Regions from separate parts of the Bradyrhizobium sp. 2S1 genome, predicted to be linked through region 1. Evidence: riboswitches for the same ligand, from Rfam matches in the RefSeq annotation. Region 1 holds a riboswitch; the other holds the start of a gene.
The links. A riboswitch is a leader RNA that binds a small molecule or an ion and turns the genes downstream of it on or off. The one in region 1 is predicted to bind cobalamin.
Positions count from the first base shown of each region.

Region 1 (7,966 bases):
GGCTGCCGCGGCGCGGCCTCGTCATCGTCGACGATCTTGCCGGCGAACGCCGCGCGCGAGATCGATTTTGAACGGCAGTAATAAAGGCTCTTCACCCCACGCTTCCACGCCGTCCAGTGCAGCATGTGGAGGTCCCACTTATCGACCTCGGCCGGCAGATAGAGGTTGATTGACTGGCTCTGGCAGATGAATGCGGCCCGGTCGCCTGCAAGCTCGACGATCCAGCGCTGGTCGACCTCGAAGGCGGTGCGAAACACCGCTTTCTCGTGTTCCGACAGAATGTCGAGATGGGCGACCGAACCCTCCTGCGCAATGATCGACTGCCAGGTCACCGGGGTGTCGGCGCCCTTGGCGATCAGTACCCTGGTCAGATGAGGATTACGTACCGAGATGGCACCAGACAACGTCTTGTGGGTGTAGATGTTGGCCGGGATCGGCTCGATGCATGCGCTGGTGCCGCCGCAGATGATGCTGATCGAAGCAGTCGGCGCGATCGCGATCTTCTGGCTGAAGCGCTCCATCACGCCACGTTCCAGGGCATCCGGGCACGGGCCACGCTCGCGAGCAAGGGCGACGGATGCCGCGTCGGCATCACCCCGGATCTTCCGAAACATCTTTAGATTGAATGATTTCGCCAAGCCACTCTCCATTGGAATGCCATTCGCCTGGAGGAACGAGTGGAAGCCCATCACGCCAAGTCCGACGGAGCGCTCGCGCAGGGCGGCGTAGCGGGCCCGCTTCATACCCTCCGGCGCCGTCGTGATGAAGTGGGTGAGCACGTTGTCAAGGAAGCGCATGACGTCCTCGATGAAGCCGGGTTCCTCATTCCATTGGTCCCAGGTCTCGAGGTTGAGCGATGACAGACAGCACACCGCGGTGCGCTCCTCGCCGCGATGGTCGATGCCGGTCGGGAGCGTAATCTCGCTGCACAGGTTGGAGGTCGAGACCTTGAGACCGAGCTCGCGCTGGTGCTTGGGAAGCGCGCGATTCACGGTGTCGATGAACAAGAGATAAGGCTCGCCTGTCTGCAACCGGTTCTCAAGAATGCGTTGCCATAGCTGTCGCGCGTCGATCTCGCGGACGACCTCGTTCGTCTTCGGGCTGCGCAGAGCGAACGCGGTGCCGGCGCCCACGGCACGCATGAACTCGTCGGTGAGGTTGATGCCGTGATGCAGGTTGAGGCTCTTGCGGTTGAAGTCGCCGGACGCCTTGCGGATCTCGAGAAACTCCTCGATCTCGGGATGCTGGATATCGAGATAGACCGCCGCCGAGCCGCGCCGCAACGAGCCCTGGCTGATCGCCAGCGTCAGGCCGTCCATGACGTGGATGAACGGGATGACGCCTGAGCTGACGCCGCCCTTCACCTTCTCTCCGATCGAGCGAACATTGCCCCAGTACGTGCCGATACCGCCCCCGTTGGAGGCAAGCCACACGTTTTCGTCCCAGGTGCCAACGATTCCTTCGAGCGAGTCCGACACCGAGTTAAGGAAGCACGAGATTGGCAGGCCGCGCGTGGTGCCGCCATTGGACAGCACCGGCGTGGCTGGCATGAACCACAGCCGAGACATCGCGTCATAGAGACGTTGGGCGTGCGCAACATCGTCCGCGAAGGCACAGGACACCCGCGCGAACATGTCCTGGATGCTTTCGCCGACGAGCAGATAGCGATCGGTCAGCGTTAGCTTGCCGAACGCGGTCAGCAGGCCGTCGCGCGATCGATCGAGCGTGAGATCGGACGGCTTTGGCAATGGCGCGAGAGGCCGCGGCAGCGGAGCCGATGACGGCGGCGGCACAACACACCGCTGAGGCGCGGCAGACTTTGGCCGCGCCGGCCACGGCCGCACACTCGGCCACTCAATTAGATGACCATGCTGATTGAAATCGTAAGACGGCGACATCGGCAACCCCGCGATGTTAGGGGGTGAAGCCACGCGCACGACTTGCGAGGAGACGGGTCAAACGTCCCAGGCTGCAAGCGACGCACGGGGCACCCCGCCCGAGGACGTTCTATTCTGTCGCGGCAGGTCTCCTGGCTCGCGGGTCGCTGCGGCTGTCGGCCTTCCCGGTGCTGTCGCGGCCAGTGACCATTATGACAACCGCTCGCCGCTTACAGTTGCGGGGGCAGCCCCGGAATAGCCGTTACCGGCGCACCGGGTTCCCTCTTAGCTTCCATCCTACTAGATGCAGAATGGAAGACCGTGGCAGATCTACATACAGACGCCGCGCGTCGAGATTCGTCAAGGCTTGTGCCAGGGGAGTCGAGACGCAGGACGCCACGTCCGCTCCGGGTCCGGGCCCGCAACGCTCTGTTCGAGCAAATGCCCCCCCCCTGCTTCGGCCCATTCCGTGAAAAGAGTGGCAGCATTTTGATTTCGATGCTCCGTCGCGATGACGGGTGCCTATGCGAGCCCGCGTTGGATAGGAATCCGTTCGGCGAAGGTTCTGGGCGATGCTGGCGAGGGATAATCTCATGACGCGCAACGTTTGGCTTGCAATTCAAAGCGGTCGAGAATGCGATCGAGCTGCGCCAGCAAGGTGTTGCTCTTCTTGTGGAACTGGCGTGAGGTGCGTCCCTGCCATGATCGTGCGATCTCGGTGGCTTGCCGCGCGCGCCAGATCGAGCACGATAGCTCCACAAATGCTTGTGGTACCACTGAGCCTTCAACGCGCAACAGTCGCCGTCGCGCTTGCTGACGTGGCCAAGTGTTTTGGCGCCATGATTTACCAGAGCTCCGATCGCAGTAATGACCTTGCCGGCACAGCGGTTGTCCTCACTTGCGTGGTCATGGATGAAGCCGCCAAGGAGGCTCGATCTTAGTCAGCTTTTCGCAAGCTGCCCCTGCTAGCATGAAGCGGATAGGTCATCTCGCGGCGACGCCGCTATCCGGGTGTTACGACATGAACGCAGCCGATATTAATGCAACAGCGCCGCAGGTTGGCGCCCCCTCCGACACCGCCGAGAGCGGCGGCGATGACACGCGTGCAGCGCTACTGCGCCGAGCATTCGAAAAGGCTCTCGTTTCCGTCGCCACGCAAGTCATAAGCGATTCCCAGTCGGATATGGATGAGGCCATGAGCGAGCTTGATGATGGGTGAGCCGATGCTCGGCGCCACATAGAGATACAGCCCGCGTGGTGATCGAATCGAAGACGTGCCAAGTGAGACTTGGCACATGCCACCAGTTAGATGCGCATTCAATGATCTCAGATCCGAGCTGCGAGCGGGTCCGCGAATCCGAATGCACCTGCATCTTTTTGGCAGCGGGCTGCTGCGATTTCCTTTTAACGTCCCTAGCCCGTCCTATTCGTGAGAGTGCTTTTTTTAGTCCGATTGATGTGGCCGCACATCTGCTCTGACGAGGCGCGCGGGATTGCCTTCGGCTTTTCACCGCCTGACGACCGGTACTTTGCAACGCGCTTGAGGTGTAGGTTGGGCGAACGGGGGGCGGACGCCCCGCCGGTCAAGGACCGAGCGGCAGCAGCGCGCCTGGCAAGCCGCGGATCAGGTCGGCTTCGGGACATGCCGCGGCAAACGCAAGGCGAATGCGGCTCGTGGTCTCAACGACACGGGCAGCGAGTTTCAAGAGACGAAGACGCAGCGTCGCGAACTCGGCTGTGGCCAATTCCCGGGCTTTGGGAATCGCGTCGCGCACGGTCAGCATCAGCCAATAAGCGGCGGTGTGGAGAACGAGGCGGACTTGATTGGCGAGCGCCGAACGGCAGTTGGTGCGATCGGAGGCGAGCTGTGTCTTATGCAGCTTGATCAGATTCTCGGCTTGGCCGCGCGCGCAATACAGGCTGTCGTAGATCCACTCGGCCGAGCCGACATCGAGGCTGGTGACGACGAAACGGATGTCGAGGCCGAGCATCGTCGCCTCAATACGGGCGACGGTACGCCGTTCGCGATCCCAGGACTTGGCCTTGTGGCGCGTCTCGGTATAGCCACGCAGAACCGGCAGGTTCTCGATGGCGCGTCGCGTGCGGATGTCGTCGGCGGCCTCGTCGACTTTTCTGGCGAGCGGCTTGGTGCCGGACAGACCGAAGATGTAGTCGATGCCGTTGGTCTCGCACCACGCCATGGCCTCCGGCCGGGCATAGTGCCCGTCGCCACGGAACGTGATTCGCGTGTTGTGCCACCGCGTCCGGATATGCCGTATCAGGCGGCGCAGATGGGCACGCACCTCGACGCCGCCCGGCGTCTTGCCGGGCCGCAGCACGACCGCCACGGGCCGGCTCTTCTCCGTGTCGTAGACGTGGATCGGCAGGAAGCAGCGTTCGTCATAATGAGCGTTGAACAGCGAGAGCTGCTGATGGCCGTGGACGACATCGCAGGTATCATCGATGTCGAGCGTGACGGATGCCGGCTCGCGCGGGTAGCTATCCATCCATGCGTCGACCAAAGTGTAGGTCAGTCGGATCACGTCGCGCAGGCGCGGAGCATTCTCCAGCCGCGACAGCGTCGGTTGGGAACACAGATCGCGACCCGTGTCCGGCAGCCGTCCGCAGGCCAGCTTGAATGCGGGATCGGACCGCAGATGATCGAGGTCGTCGGCGTCCTCGTAGCCGCAGCAGATCGCGAACATGCGCGCGCGGAACATATCGACAAGGCTGTGCACGACCCGCGTCGGATCGCGCCGATCCGGGAACACCCGGGCCAAATTGTCGGCCAAGCCGAGACGCCGCTCGGCCATCGCCAGAAGCATCACGCCCCCGTTCGAGGTCAGCCGACCGCCATCGAAGGCAGCTGTGACTTTCTTGGCGTGAACGGCTGGAAACGAGAAGGGCAGAATCGTATCGTCGGTCATGGCGGGCGTGGCGTTCGCGGTTGAGGTGATGGGGTTGGCTTTGCAACCGAATCCTACGCCGCATCAGCGCTTTACACCACGCTCGCCAGCCTCTCAGGCGCACTCTGACGAATAAGACGGGCTAGGAGCTTGTCTGGATAGTCGCTGTTCAAATCTGGTCGGGTCTGATTCAACATTGGGCGATGAGCAAGTATTTTCGGCCTTGGAACATCGATCAGACGCTGCTTCTGCCGCCGAATGTGCAGGACTTCGTGCCGAAAGGCCATGTCTCGCGGTTTATGGTTGATCTGGTGCGGGAGAGCCTCGATCTCAGGGAGATCATGGGCAGCTATGTGAGCGGGCTTGGGCAGCCGCCGTTTGATCCGCGGATGATGGTGGCGCTGCTGCTGCATAGCTATGCGAGTGGGCTGTATTCGTCGCGTCGGATTGCCAAGGCCTGCCGGGAGCGGAACGATTTTGTGATGATCGTGGCGCTGGATGCGCCGGATTTTCGGACGATCTGCGACTTTCGCAAGCGACATTTGAAGGCGCTCGGCGCGCTATTCGTGCAGGTTCTGAAGTTGTGCGAGACGGCCGGGCTGGTCAAGCTCGGTCATGTCGCGCTGGATGGTACGAAGATCAAGGCGAACGCGTCGAAACACAAGGCGATGAGTTATGAGCGCATGAAGAAGCGCGAGGCGGAATTGAAGGCCGAGGTCGCTCGCATGCTGGCGGCCGCCGAGGCGGCGGATGCCTCGGAGGATGAGACTTTCGGCAACAGCGACGAACTGCCGGACTGGACCGTCGACAAGCAGAAACGGCTGGCGAAGATCCAGCAAGCGATGGCGGCGCTGGAAGCGGACGCCAAACTGGCGGCGGAGGAAGAGCGCCGCATCGAGGCCGAAAAGGAACAGCAGCGCCAGGCCGAAGGCCGCAAGAAGCCGGGCAAACCGGCGGCGCTGCCATCGGAGGAACCCAATCCCAAGGCGCAACGCAACTTCACCGATCCGGAAAGCCGCATCATGAAGTCGAAGGATGGCTTCGTTCAGGCCTATAATGCCCAGGCGGCCGTCGATGCACATGCCCAGATCATTGTCGCGCAAGAACTGACCCAGCACGGCAGCGATCAGGGCCAGTTGGTGCCCCTGATCGAGGCCATCGAGAGCAATCTTGGCCGCAAGCCGCGGCAGGCCTCAGCGGATTCCGGCTACTGCAGCGAAGCCAATCTCGAAGCGCTCGACACACGCAGCATCGATGGCTATGTCGCGCCCGGACGCGCCAAGCACCCGACAGTAGCGAACGGAAAAGTCGGCGGCCCGCTGACACAGGCCATGCGAAAGAAGATCGACGATGGCGGCTTCGAAACACCCTACCGATTGCGAAAGCAAGTGGTGGAGCCGGTGTTCGGGCAGATCAAACAGGCAAGAGGCTTCCGCCAGTTCCTGTTGCGGGGCATCGAGAAAGTGCGCGCCGAGTGGACAATGATCTGCACCGTCCATAACCTCCTCAAGCTGTTCAACCTCGCAAACGCAGCCTGAGCCTGCTACTCTACAACAAATGCCCGTCACGAAAACATATCTGGACGGGCTCCTAGCAGCAGACTTTGACGGGAATGGCGATGCTCATAGCCCACGGCGCCTCCGGCTTCCTGAGAAGCTGATGGATGTTCGGGGGCGCTGGGGTTCACGCCCGGCTTCGGAGGCTAAAGACAGGCAGAGCTCAACGCGAGACAGGGCTTGTGCTTTTGAGCCGAGGGTAGATCGCGCCGTCGAGGCAGCCCTCAATCCAATCTGCGATCTTGACGGGATTTTCACTGCGACGCTTGCGTCGGCATGCAGACAAACCTGAGAGCACCGTTCCTGTGCAACGCCTCCATCGCCGACAACGGGCGGGAACGCGCCGCAGCAATTCTGGCCGGGTAGCCGGGCCTGGAGGCCCTCCGCCCGTTTGTCGGGGCGAAGGCTGCGATTGCCGAGACAATCTGGCTGTTACCGTCGATCCTGAATCGATAGATCGCCAAGCTGCCATTCTCGCGGCCGTTTGGCGAAAATGAAAGGCGGGCGCTAGCGCCCGCTTCCACGAGTTTCCGACACGCCCCGGGATCGGGCCTCATGCCGGCTGTGCATCGTGACGGAAAATGCGCCGGAACATGCTCTCGCGCATCATCGTCTTGAGATCCGGCGGCGCATCCGGGTTCTCATTGTGGTTGATCACCGACTGCGTCACCTTGCGTCCGGAGTTGTCAACCCACCCCTGATTTGTCTCATGGATTGTCTGAGCTCCATCGGACGTCAGCTGATCAAGCGTCCGCCCAGCATTAGACTGCGTGACCTTCAGATTGTTCTTCCCATCCTTGTCGTCGCCGAGCCCCTCCACAACCATGGCATTGTCGCCGTTGGTGATGGTGAGCTTCGAGGAGATGGTTTTTCCCTTGCCATAATCGACCGTGTCCACCGTGATCTTCGTGCCGTCGTCGAGCTGGAAGGTCATACCTTTCTTGAAGTCGAAATCGTCCTTGCCGTCGCCATTAGCATCGACGTGAGGATCGCCGTGGATCCTCGAGACATGGCCGGTCTGGTTGTTCCTAACGGTCCAGGTGCCGTCCTTCTCATCGGCTGTGATCGTATACTTATCACCAAGGTTGATCGTCGCCTTGCCGTCCTTGACCTCGTGCGACCACACTGGCGCTGGCTGAGATGACGGCGCCGGCGCGACGGCAAGCGGAACCATCGCAAGAGGCGGCGGTGGAGGAGGAACGAAGAACACGGGTGTTGCAGTGGCAGGCGTTGCGCTTGCAGACTGGTAGTTGCCCGGCGCGCGACCCTGTTCGCCGGCATCGATACTCGCCTGATTCACCACGCCGCCGGCGCCATCGACCCAGCCTTGGCCACTCTCATGGATCGCCTGGGCACCATCGGGTGTCAGCTCATCAAGAGTCATGCCAGCATTGGACTGGGTCACCCTCAGATTGTTTTTGCCATCCTTGTCGTCGCCGAGCCCCTCCACAACCATCGCGTTGTGACCGTTCGTAATGGTCAACTTTGAGGAGATGGCCTCACCATTACCGTAGTCGACATTATTGACGGTAATCTTGGTCCCATCGTCGAGCTGGAAGGTCATATCTTTCTTGAAGTCGAAGTCATCCCTGCCATCCCCGTCCGCGTCAACATGGGGATCGCCATG
Region 1 covers NZ_CP147717.1:4,801,066-4,809,031, reverse strand. Annotated here, with positions in the region: gene HAP54_RS22740 (ribonucleoside-diphosphate reductase subunit alpha) at 1-1,793, opposite strand, end outside; cobalamin riboswitch at 2,003-2,216, opposite strand; gene HAP54_RS22735 (hypothetical protein) at 2,469-2,672, opposite strand; gene HAP54_RS22730 (hypothetical protein) at 2,899-3,096, shown strand; gene HAP54_RS22725 (IS1380-like element ISBdi2 family transposase) at 3,461-4,804, opposite strand; gene HAP54_RS22720 (IS1182 family transposase) at 4,987-6,321, shown strand; gene HAP54_RS22715 (DUF1521 domain-containing protein) at 6,893-7,966, opposite strand, start outside.

Region 2 (7,966 bases), 3.5 Mb from region 1:
ATTGACCGCGGTATGTCAGCTCGCGGCCGCGCATGCGGTACCGACCTTCACCCACGTCGCCTACATGTCCCGGATCGATCCCGAGAGCGCGGCCGAGGCCTATATCCGCCTGATCGGCTATGCCGGCGCCACCGGCGCGCATATGCACATCTGCCACTTCAACTCGTCGAGCAAGACCGATATCGAACGCTGTGTAGCGCTGATCGCAAAAGCGCAGGCGCAGGGCCTGCCGATAACGGTGGAGGCCTATCCCTACGGCACCGGTTCGACCGTGCTGGCGGCGACCTTCTTCAGCGATCCCAAATTCGAGGAGCGCAACGGCCTCGGCTACGATTCGGTGCAGCGCGTGACCGACGGTCACCGCTTCGGCAGCCGCGAGGAGCTGCTGGCGGCGCAGGCCGAAGAACCCTCCACGCTGGTGCTGTGGCATGTGCTCGATATCGAGAACAATCAGCATCATCGCGACCTGCTCGACATGGCGGTGCTGTATCCGGGCGGCGCGATCGCGTCCGACGCGATGCCGTGGACGCTGTCGGACGGCCGCCCCTACACCGGCGACGCCTGGCCGCTGCCCGATGATGCCACCTCGCATCCGCGCTCGGCCGGCTGCTTCACCCGTTTCATCCGCGAATGGGTGCGCGAGCGCAAGAAGGTGTCGCTGCTCGAGGGCATCCGCAAATGCGCGCTGATCCCGGCGGAAATCCTGTCCGCAAGCACGCCGGCGATGCGCGCCAAGGGCAGGTTGCAGGCCGGCGCTGACGCCGATGTCGTGGTGTTCGACCTCGAGACCTTGAGCGACCGCGCGACCTTCACCACGATGAACCGCCCGGCGGAGGGCGTGCGGCAACTCGTGGTCAGCGGTCAGCCGCTGATCAACGACGGCGTCCTCGATGTCGCGGCACGGCCGGGCCGGCCGGTGCGCCGGCCGGTCGCTGGAGGCTGACGTGCCGGTCCCGATCCTGCTGGTCGCGGGTTTTCTCGGGGCGGGCAAGACCACCGTCGTGAACCATCTGCTGGCGCATGCGGAAGGGCGGCGCATCGCCGCGGTGGTGAACGATTTCGGCGCCGTCAACATCGATGCGGAGCTGATCGCCGGCGCCAGCGATGGCGTGGTGAGCCTGAGCAATGGCTGCATCTGTTGCACGCTCGAGGGCGATCTGCTGCGCACGCTCGCAACCTTGCTGCGGCGTGATCCGCGTCCTGAGTTCATCGTGATCGAGACCAGCGGGATCGCCGATCCCGCTGACATCGTGCGCAACCTGATGGACCCCGTGGTCTGGAAGGAAGCGCCGCTGGAGACCGTGCTGTGCGTGGTCGACGCGACGCAGCCTGTGGCCGCGCTGGACGATGCGCTGCTGCGGTCGCAACTGCGGGCGGCCGATGTGGTGGCACTGAGCAAGGTCGATCTGGCTGATGCCACCGTGCGCGCCGCGATCCGCGGTGCCGTGCGCGCGGTACGGCCGGCGGCGGTTGTTGTCGATGCACTGCATGGCGAGGTGTCGGCAGAATTACTGTTTCCGGCGGATCTCGATCATTTGCCGGCGCCGCGTGAGACCATGCCGCGACGGCCCACGTCCGACCGGTTCGAAACCCTGAGCTGGACGTCCAAGCGGCCGGTGCGGTTGCCGCGCTTGCAGCAGGCGATCGGCAGGCTGGCGCCGAAGCTCGCGCGATCGAAGGGATTGTTCGAGACGGTGGAGCAGCCGGGGCGGCTGACGGTGTTTCAACTCGCCGGCGGACGCGCGACCTTGGCTGCGGCGGCGTGCCGTCGCCTGGCGTGCCGCGCACGCGGATCGTGTTCATCGCCGAGATGGGTGCGCTCTCGTGGGCGGAGATCGATGAGGTGATGCAGGGATGTGTCGAAGCCGAGTGATGCGAACTTACGTTTCCCCGTCATCCTGAGGAGCCGCGAAGCGGCGTCTCGAAGGATCGACGGCCACGAGCCGGGCCGTGCATCCTTCGAGACGCGCGTGCCGCGCTCCTCAGGATGACGTGTTAACTCTCCGCGTCAGTCGTAGATGTGGCTGTGTCATCGCTGCAGCACCGTCCCGCAAAGCATGCGCGTGACCATCACATCGAATTGACAGCCCATCCCGCACCACCTATCGTTTTTGCCGACGGTTCCCTTCGGGGATCAAAAGGGAATGCGGTGCGAGGGTAACCCCAATGCCGCAGCTGTCCCCGCAACTGTAAACGGCGAGCCTTTCGTCAATTTGCCACTGGGCCATTCGGTCCGGGAAGGCGTCGACAGGCGACGACCCGTGAGCCAGGAGACCTGCCGTCAGTCGTGGTCACACGCGAGCACATCGGGCGGGGGCGTCCTGGTGCGATCGGAGCACTGCCTTTTGGGCAATGCGCCAGTCCGCGTTCGCGGTGACGTGCCACGTTACCGCGAGTCCTTTCATGTCTCCGTCTTCTCCCGTTGCGCGCCGCTGGCGCCTCGGCCTCGTTTGCTCCTTGTCATCGCTGCTGCTGCCGGCTGAAGGTGGAGCACAAACACCGCCACCAGCCAGGCTCGATCCGATCGAGGTCTCGCCCTCGGCATCAGCAAAGCCCAAGCCCGCGGCGCGAAGCAGCAACTCGGCGTCGTCGTCGCGGCCACGCTCCAGACCCGCACTGGCCGCGGCAACCGGCAACACGCCGCGCGCCGCGGCGTCTGGCGCTTCGGGGTCGGCATCGCCGACGCTCAACGCCACCAAGCCGGGGAGCACCGGCAGCCGTCTGAATCTAACGCCGTTGCAGACGCCCGCCAGCGTCGAGATCATCACGTCGCAGACCATCGCCGAACGCGGCCAGCATAATGTCACCGACGCCGTCACCCAGGACGCAGCCGGATTCACCGCAACGCCCGCTCCCGGCAATGGCGGCCTGTCGTTCAGCACCCGCGGCTTCGCCGGCAGCAATTCGGTGATGACGCTGTATGACGGCACGCGCTTCTACATCGGCTCGGGAACCCTGACGTTCCCGTACGATACCTGGTCGGCGCAACGTATCGAGGTGCTGCGCGGCCCGGCCTCGGTGCTGTACGGCGAAGGCGCAATCGGCGGCGTCATCAACGTGATTCCGAAAAAGCCGCTGGGCACGCCCTACAACGAAGCCGAGGTCTCGCTCGACAGCAACATGACGCGGCGGCTCTCGGTCGACAGCACCGGTCCGATCAATCCCAATGTATCCTACCGCATCAATGCCACCGGCAACATGTCGGACGGCTGGGTCGATCGCGACAAGACCTCGAACGCGGTGGTCTCCGCCGCGGTGCGGGTGCAGGCGTCCGAAAATTTCGCCTTCACGCTCTCCGAGGATTATGGCGACCGCAGCCCGTCGCGCTATTTCGGCACGCCGCTGATCAACGGCGCGATCCAGGACGCGCTGCGCTTCAAGAATTACAACGCGTCAGATAGCACGATCCGCTATCAGGACAGCTGGACCCAGTTCAAGACCGAGTGGGACGTCGCCGACGGCATCAAGATCAACAATACGCTGTATTACCTGACCAGCGAGCGGCACTGGCGCGACATCGAGAGCTATACCTGGAATCCGAAGACCAACTTGATCGATCGCGGCAACTATATCGAGATCTTCCACGACCAGAAGCAGGCCGGCAACCGGATGGACGCGACCTTCAGCGGCCACATCCTCGGCCTCGAGAGCCGCTTCGTCGCAGGATTCGACGTTAACCACATCGACTTCACCCACACCAATAACTCGCCGTTTGGCGGCGCGTCGTCAGTCAACCCCTACGTCTTCGATCCAGGATCGTTCTTCGCGACGACGACCGCGACATCGCCCGGCTTCAATGCGATCGTCAATCAATACGCGCTGTTTGCGGAGGATCGTCTGTCGCTGACTGATCAATTGTCGCTCGTCACCGGCGTCAGGTACGATCGCCCCGAGGTCGACCGCACCGACTATCGGACGCCGTCAAACAGTTTCGACGTCGCGCTCTCGGGCACCAGCTGGCGCACCGGGGTAGTCTATGAACCGATCAGGAACCTCGCGTTCTATGGTCAGTATGCGGTCGGCGTCGATCCGGTTGGCAATCTGATCTCGCTGTCGGCCACGCAAAAGACCTTCCAGCTCGCCACCGGCAAGCAGACCGAGATCGGGGTCAAGCAGTCGTTCCTGGGCGGACGCGGCGAGTGGACGCTGGCGGGCTATCAGATCGTCAAGAACAATTTGCTCGTTGCCGATCCGAACAACCCCGCAGGCCTCGCATTGCAGGTCGGCCAGCAATCATCGCGCGGCGTCGAGGCATCGGTCGGACTGGCGTTGGACTATGGCTGGCGTATCGACGCCAATGTCGCGCTGCTACAGGCGAAGTACGACAACAACAGCCAGCTGGTGGGTGGAAAGCTCGTCAGCTATGCCGGCAACGTTCCGATCAACGTACCGCAGCAGGTGTCGAACATCTGGTTGACCTGGGACTTCGCATCCAACTGGTCGGTCTATGGCGGCGTCCAGATCGTCGGCCAGATGTACTCCGACCTTGCCAACACCCAGTTGCGGCCGGGCTACAATGTGGTCAATGGCGGTGTCAGGTGGAAGCCGGATGAGCGCACCACGGTCGCGTTCCGCGTCTACAATCTGTTCGACAAGGTCTACGCGGTGACGTCGCCCTATGCCGGGCAGTGGCTGCTGGGCATGCCGCGCACCGCGGAACTCTCCGTCAACGTGAAGTTCTGACGATGCGCAACGCTCTGATCCGGCGAGGGCGGCGATGGCTCTATGTCGTCCATCGCTGGATCGGCATCGCGACCTGCCTCTTGTTCGCGATGTGGTTCATCTCAGGCCTCGTTATGATGTACGTGGCCTTTCCGCGCCTCACCGACAGCGAGCGCCTGGCCGCGCTCCCGTTCATTTCGTGGGGCAAGGTGCAGATCGCGCCTGACCGCGCGATGGCGATCGCAGGCTTGGAGCAATATCCGCGCGATCTGCGGCTGTCGATGATGGCCGATGTTCCGGTCTATCGCGTAGCCGGCTGGAAGGGAGCCGCCGTCACCATTTCGGCGATCGACGGCAGCGTGATCGACCGGATCGCACCGGACCAGGCGCTGGCCATCGCTGGTCATCACCCGAAAGCGGTGCGTCCGCAGTTGCTCGACACGGTGACGCGCGATCAATGGTCGGTCACTGCGCGTTTCGACCCGTTGCGGCCGCTCTATCTGATCGGCCTCGGCGACGCTGACGGGACCGAGCTCTACGTCTCCGCGCGCAGCGGCGAGATCGCGCTCGACACCACGCGGCGGGAGCGGGTCTGGAACTGGCTCGGCTCGATCCCGCACTGGATCTATCCGACCGTGCTGCGCAAGGACGGCCCGTTGTGGCGAGACGTGGTGCTGTGGATCTCGGGCGTGTGCCTCGTGGTCGCGGTCACCGGCTTCTGGATCGGCATTCTACGGCTTCGATTGATGCGTCGCTACGCAAGCGGCGCCATCTCGCCGTACCGCGGCTGGATGGCCTGGCATCACATCGCCGGGCTGATCGGCGGCATCTGCGTTTTCACCTGGGTGTTCAGCGGCTGGCTGTCGCTCAATCCCGGCGGCGCGTTCTCCGGCCGCGGCGTCACCAGGGAGATCGTGGTCGGCTACAGCGGCCATGACGCGCCCGACATCGCCACCGGCTTCCAGTCGTCGCCGTCCGTGCCGGCCGTGGAGGCGCGCTTCGTCTGGATCGGCGGACACAAGCTGATGATGCTCGATGACAGCAATGGCCGTCGCAGCCTCGCCGATCCCGCCACCGGCGCGCCCGCGTCTCTCTCGCGTGACGAGATCATCGCAGCCGCCCGGCGCGCGGTGCCCGGAGCTGCCATGAACTCGGTCCAACAGCTCGATGAACCCGACGCCTATTGGTACACGCTGCACAACGCGCGCGAACTCCCCGTGCTGCGGACCGGCTTTGATGATCCCGCGCAAACCTGGCTGCACATCTCTCCGGTCACTGGCGAAATTCTCGACCGCAGCGACGACAGTCGCCGCTCCTATCGCTGGTTGTTCAACGCGCTGCACAACCTGGATTTCCCGCTGCTGCTGCGCATCTCTCCCGCACGCGACGTCGTGGTGTGGCTGCTGTCAGCGGTTGGCACGATCGTCTCGATCAGCGGCATCGTGATCGGCTGGCGCCGGCTGCGGCGGCCGGTGCGAAGGAGACGCGTGTCCGCGATCCCTGTGCGGACGCCGTGATCGCGGCAGCTACTTGACGGTCAGGTGCACGTTCGGCGCCGGCGGGCCGGGGACCCATCCCAATGCAAACCGCTGGCCGGCGATGATCTCATTGCGCGAGAGTTTTGATGCGACCGCATCACGGAAGCGGAGATAGGCGTCGCGCTGCCGTCCGTTCGTGCGGGCGGCCGCCAGATTGAGCCATTTGTAGGCCAGCACGTAATCGTTCGGAACGCCGTGGCCCTTGTCGTACATCAGGCCAAGCATGGCCTGCGCGAACGGGTCGCCCTGCACGGCGCCACGATAGTAGAGATCGGCGGCGGCGTCATAGGCCTGCGGCACGCCAAAACCGTGCTCATACATGAAGCCGAGCAGGCCGAGCGCGCGCGCATTGCCGCGCTCGGCGGCCGGCGCGAGCTCCCGAGACGCCCTGACATAGTCGCCGCGATTAAAGGCGGCGGTTCCGCGCGCAAGGCTGTCGGCGCTCGCGACGGATGCGGTCATCGCCCAAAGCGCGACCGCAAGTGTAGCGCAGAGGCGGGTTCGCAGCGCGGGCATGCGGAGCATCCTGTTGCCCGGCTCAGTGGAAGCTGGTGGTGATCGGCGCATTGGTCGATGTCGTGGCGATGCTGCCGCGCAGTTTCGATCGAAGCTCCTCGGCGACGACCTGGGCGTCGGTACCGTTGCGGATGATCTGCGGGCGGATGAAGATGATCAGCTCGGTGCGCTGGGTGCCGTTGCTCTGATGCCCGAAGGCGTCGCCAAGGCCAGGAATCTGGTCGAGCACGGGAAGCGCATTGCGGTTGCCGCTCTGCTGCTCGCTGATCAGGCCCGCCAGCAGCACGGTCTGGCCATTGGCGACCGCGATCTGGCTCTTGACCCGCCGCTCCGACACTGTAGTCGTCAGGTTTACCGAGCTGCTTTGGGGAACGTTGCTGATCTCCTGCTCGACATCGAGCCGCACGGTGCCGTTCACGCTAACGCGTGGCGAGACCTTCAGGATGATGCCGGTGTTGCGATAGTCGATGGTGTTGACCACCGTGTTGCTCGTGGTCAGCACCGTCGCGCTTCCGGTCGAGACCGGGACGACGTCGCCGACCTGCAGCGTCGCGACCTGGTTGTTGATCACGACCAGCGAGGGATTGGACAGCACCTTGACGCTGGTGACGGCATGCAGCGCGTCCAGGATCAGGCTCGGCTGCGTCGCGGAGCCGATCAGGAAGTTGAAGCCCGGAAAGCTCTGGTTGATGAAAGCATTGGTGAGCGAGCCCGCCACCGAGACCGCGCCGGTGGTTGCGTCGGTGGTGGTCGCGGGCGCGCTGGTGGCCTGGGTGCCAAGGATCGAGCCGGTGTTCGGCTTCAGGCCGAGGTTTTGGCTGGTGAGATAGGTCTGCACGCCGTAGGACAGGGTGTTGTTCAGCGTGACTTCGGCGATCGTCGCGTCGATGGCGACCTGGAGCTGTGGCTCGTCGATTTGCAGCAGCGTCGACTCGATGATGCGGTAGTTGGCCTGGTCGGCATAGATCAGGAGATTGTTGTTCACGACATCGGGCGTGATGCGGACGTCCTGCAGCACGGGCTGGCCGTTGCCGCCGCTGGCGCCGCGTCCGGCATCCAGCGCGGCATTGTTACCCTGGCCCGCATTGGGATTGTTGGCTTGCCCACCGGCGCCAAATCCCTGGCCCAGGCCTTGGCCCGTCGCACCTGTCCCCGACGTGCCGCGGGATGCGAAGCCGCCCATGCTCGAATTCGAGCCGTTGTTGTTGTTGAGCGACAGACGATCGGCGACGCTTGACGTCGACGAGGTG
Region 2 covers NZ_CP147717.1:1,350,450-1,358,415, reverse strand. Annotated here, with positions in the region: gene HAP54_RS06575 (amidohydrolase family protein) at 1-943, shown strand, start outside; partial or broken gene HAP54_RS06570 (CobW family GTP-binding protein) at 945-1,873, shown strand; cobalamin riboswitch at 2,102-2,297, shown strand; gene HAP54_RS06565 (hypothetical protein) at 2,292-2,765, opposite strand; gene HAP54_RS06560 (TonB-dependent receptor) at 2,737-4,683, shown strand; gene HAP54_RS06555 (PepSY domain-containing protein) at 4,686-6,179, shown strand; gene HAP54_RS06550 (tetratricopeptide repeat protein) at 6,189-6,662, opposite strand; gene gspD (type II secretion system secretin GspD) at 6,739-7,966, opposite strand, start outside.
Region 2: it holds a riboswitch for cobalamin, as region 1 does, so the genes downstream of both, HAP54_RS06560 (TonB-dependent receptor) here and HAP54_RS22740 (ribonucleoside-diphosphate reductase subunit alpha) in region 1, are expected to answer to the same signal.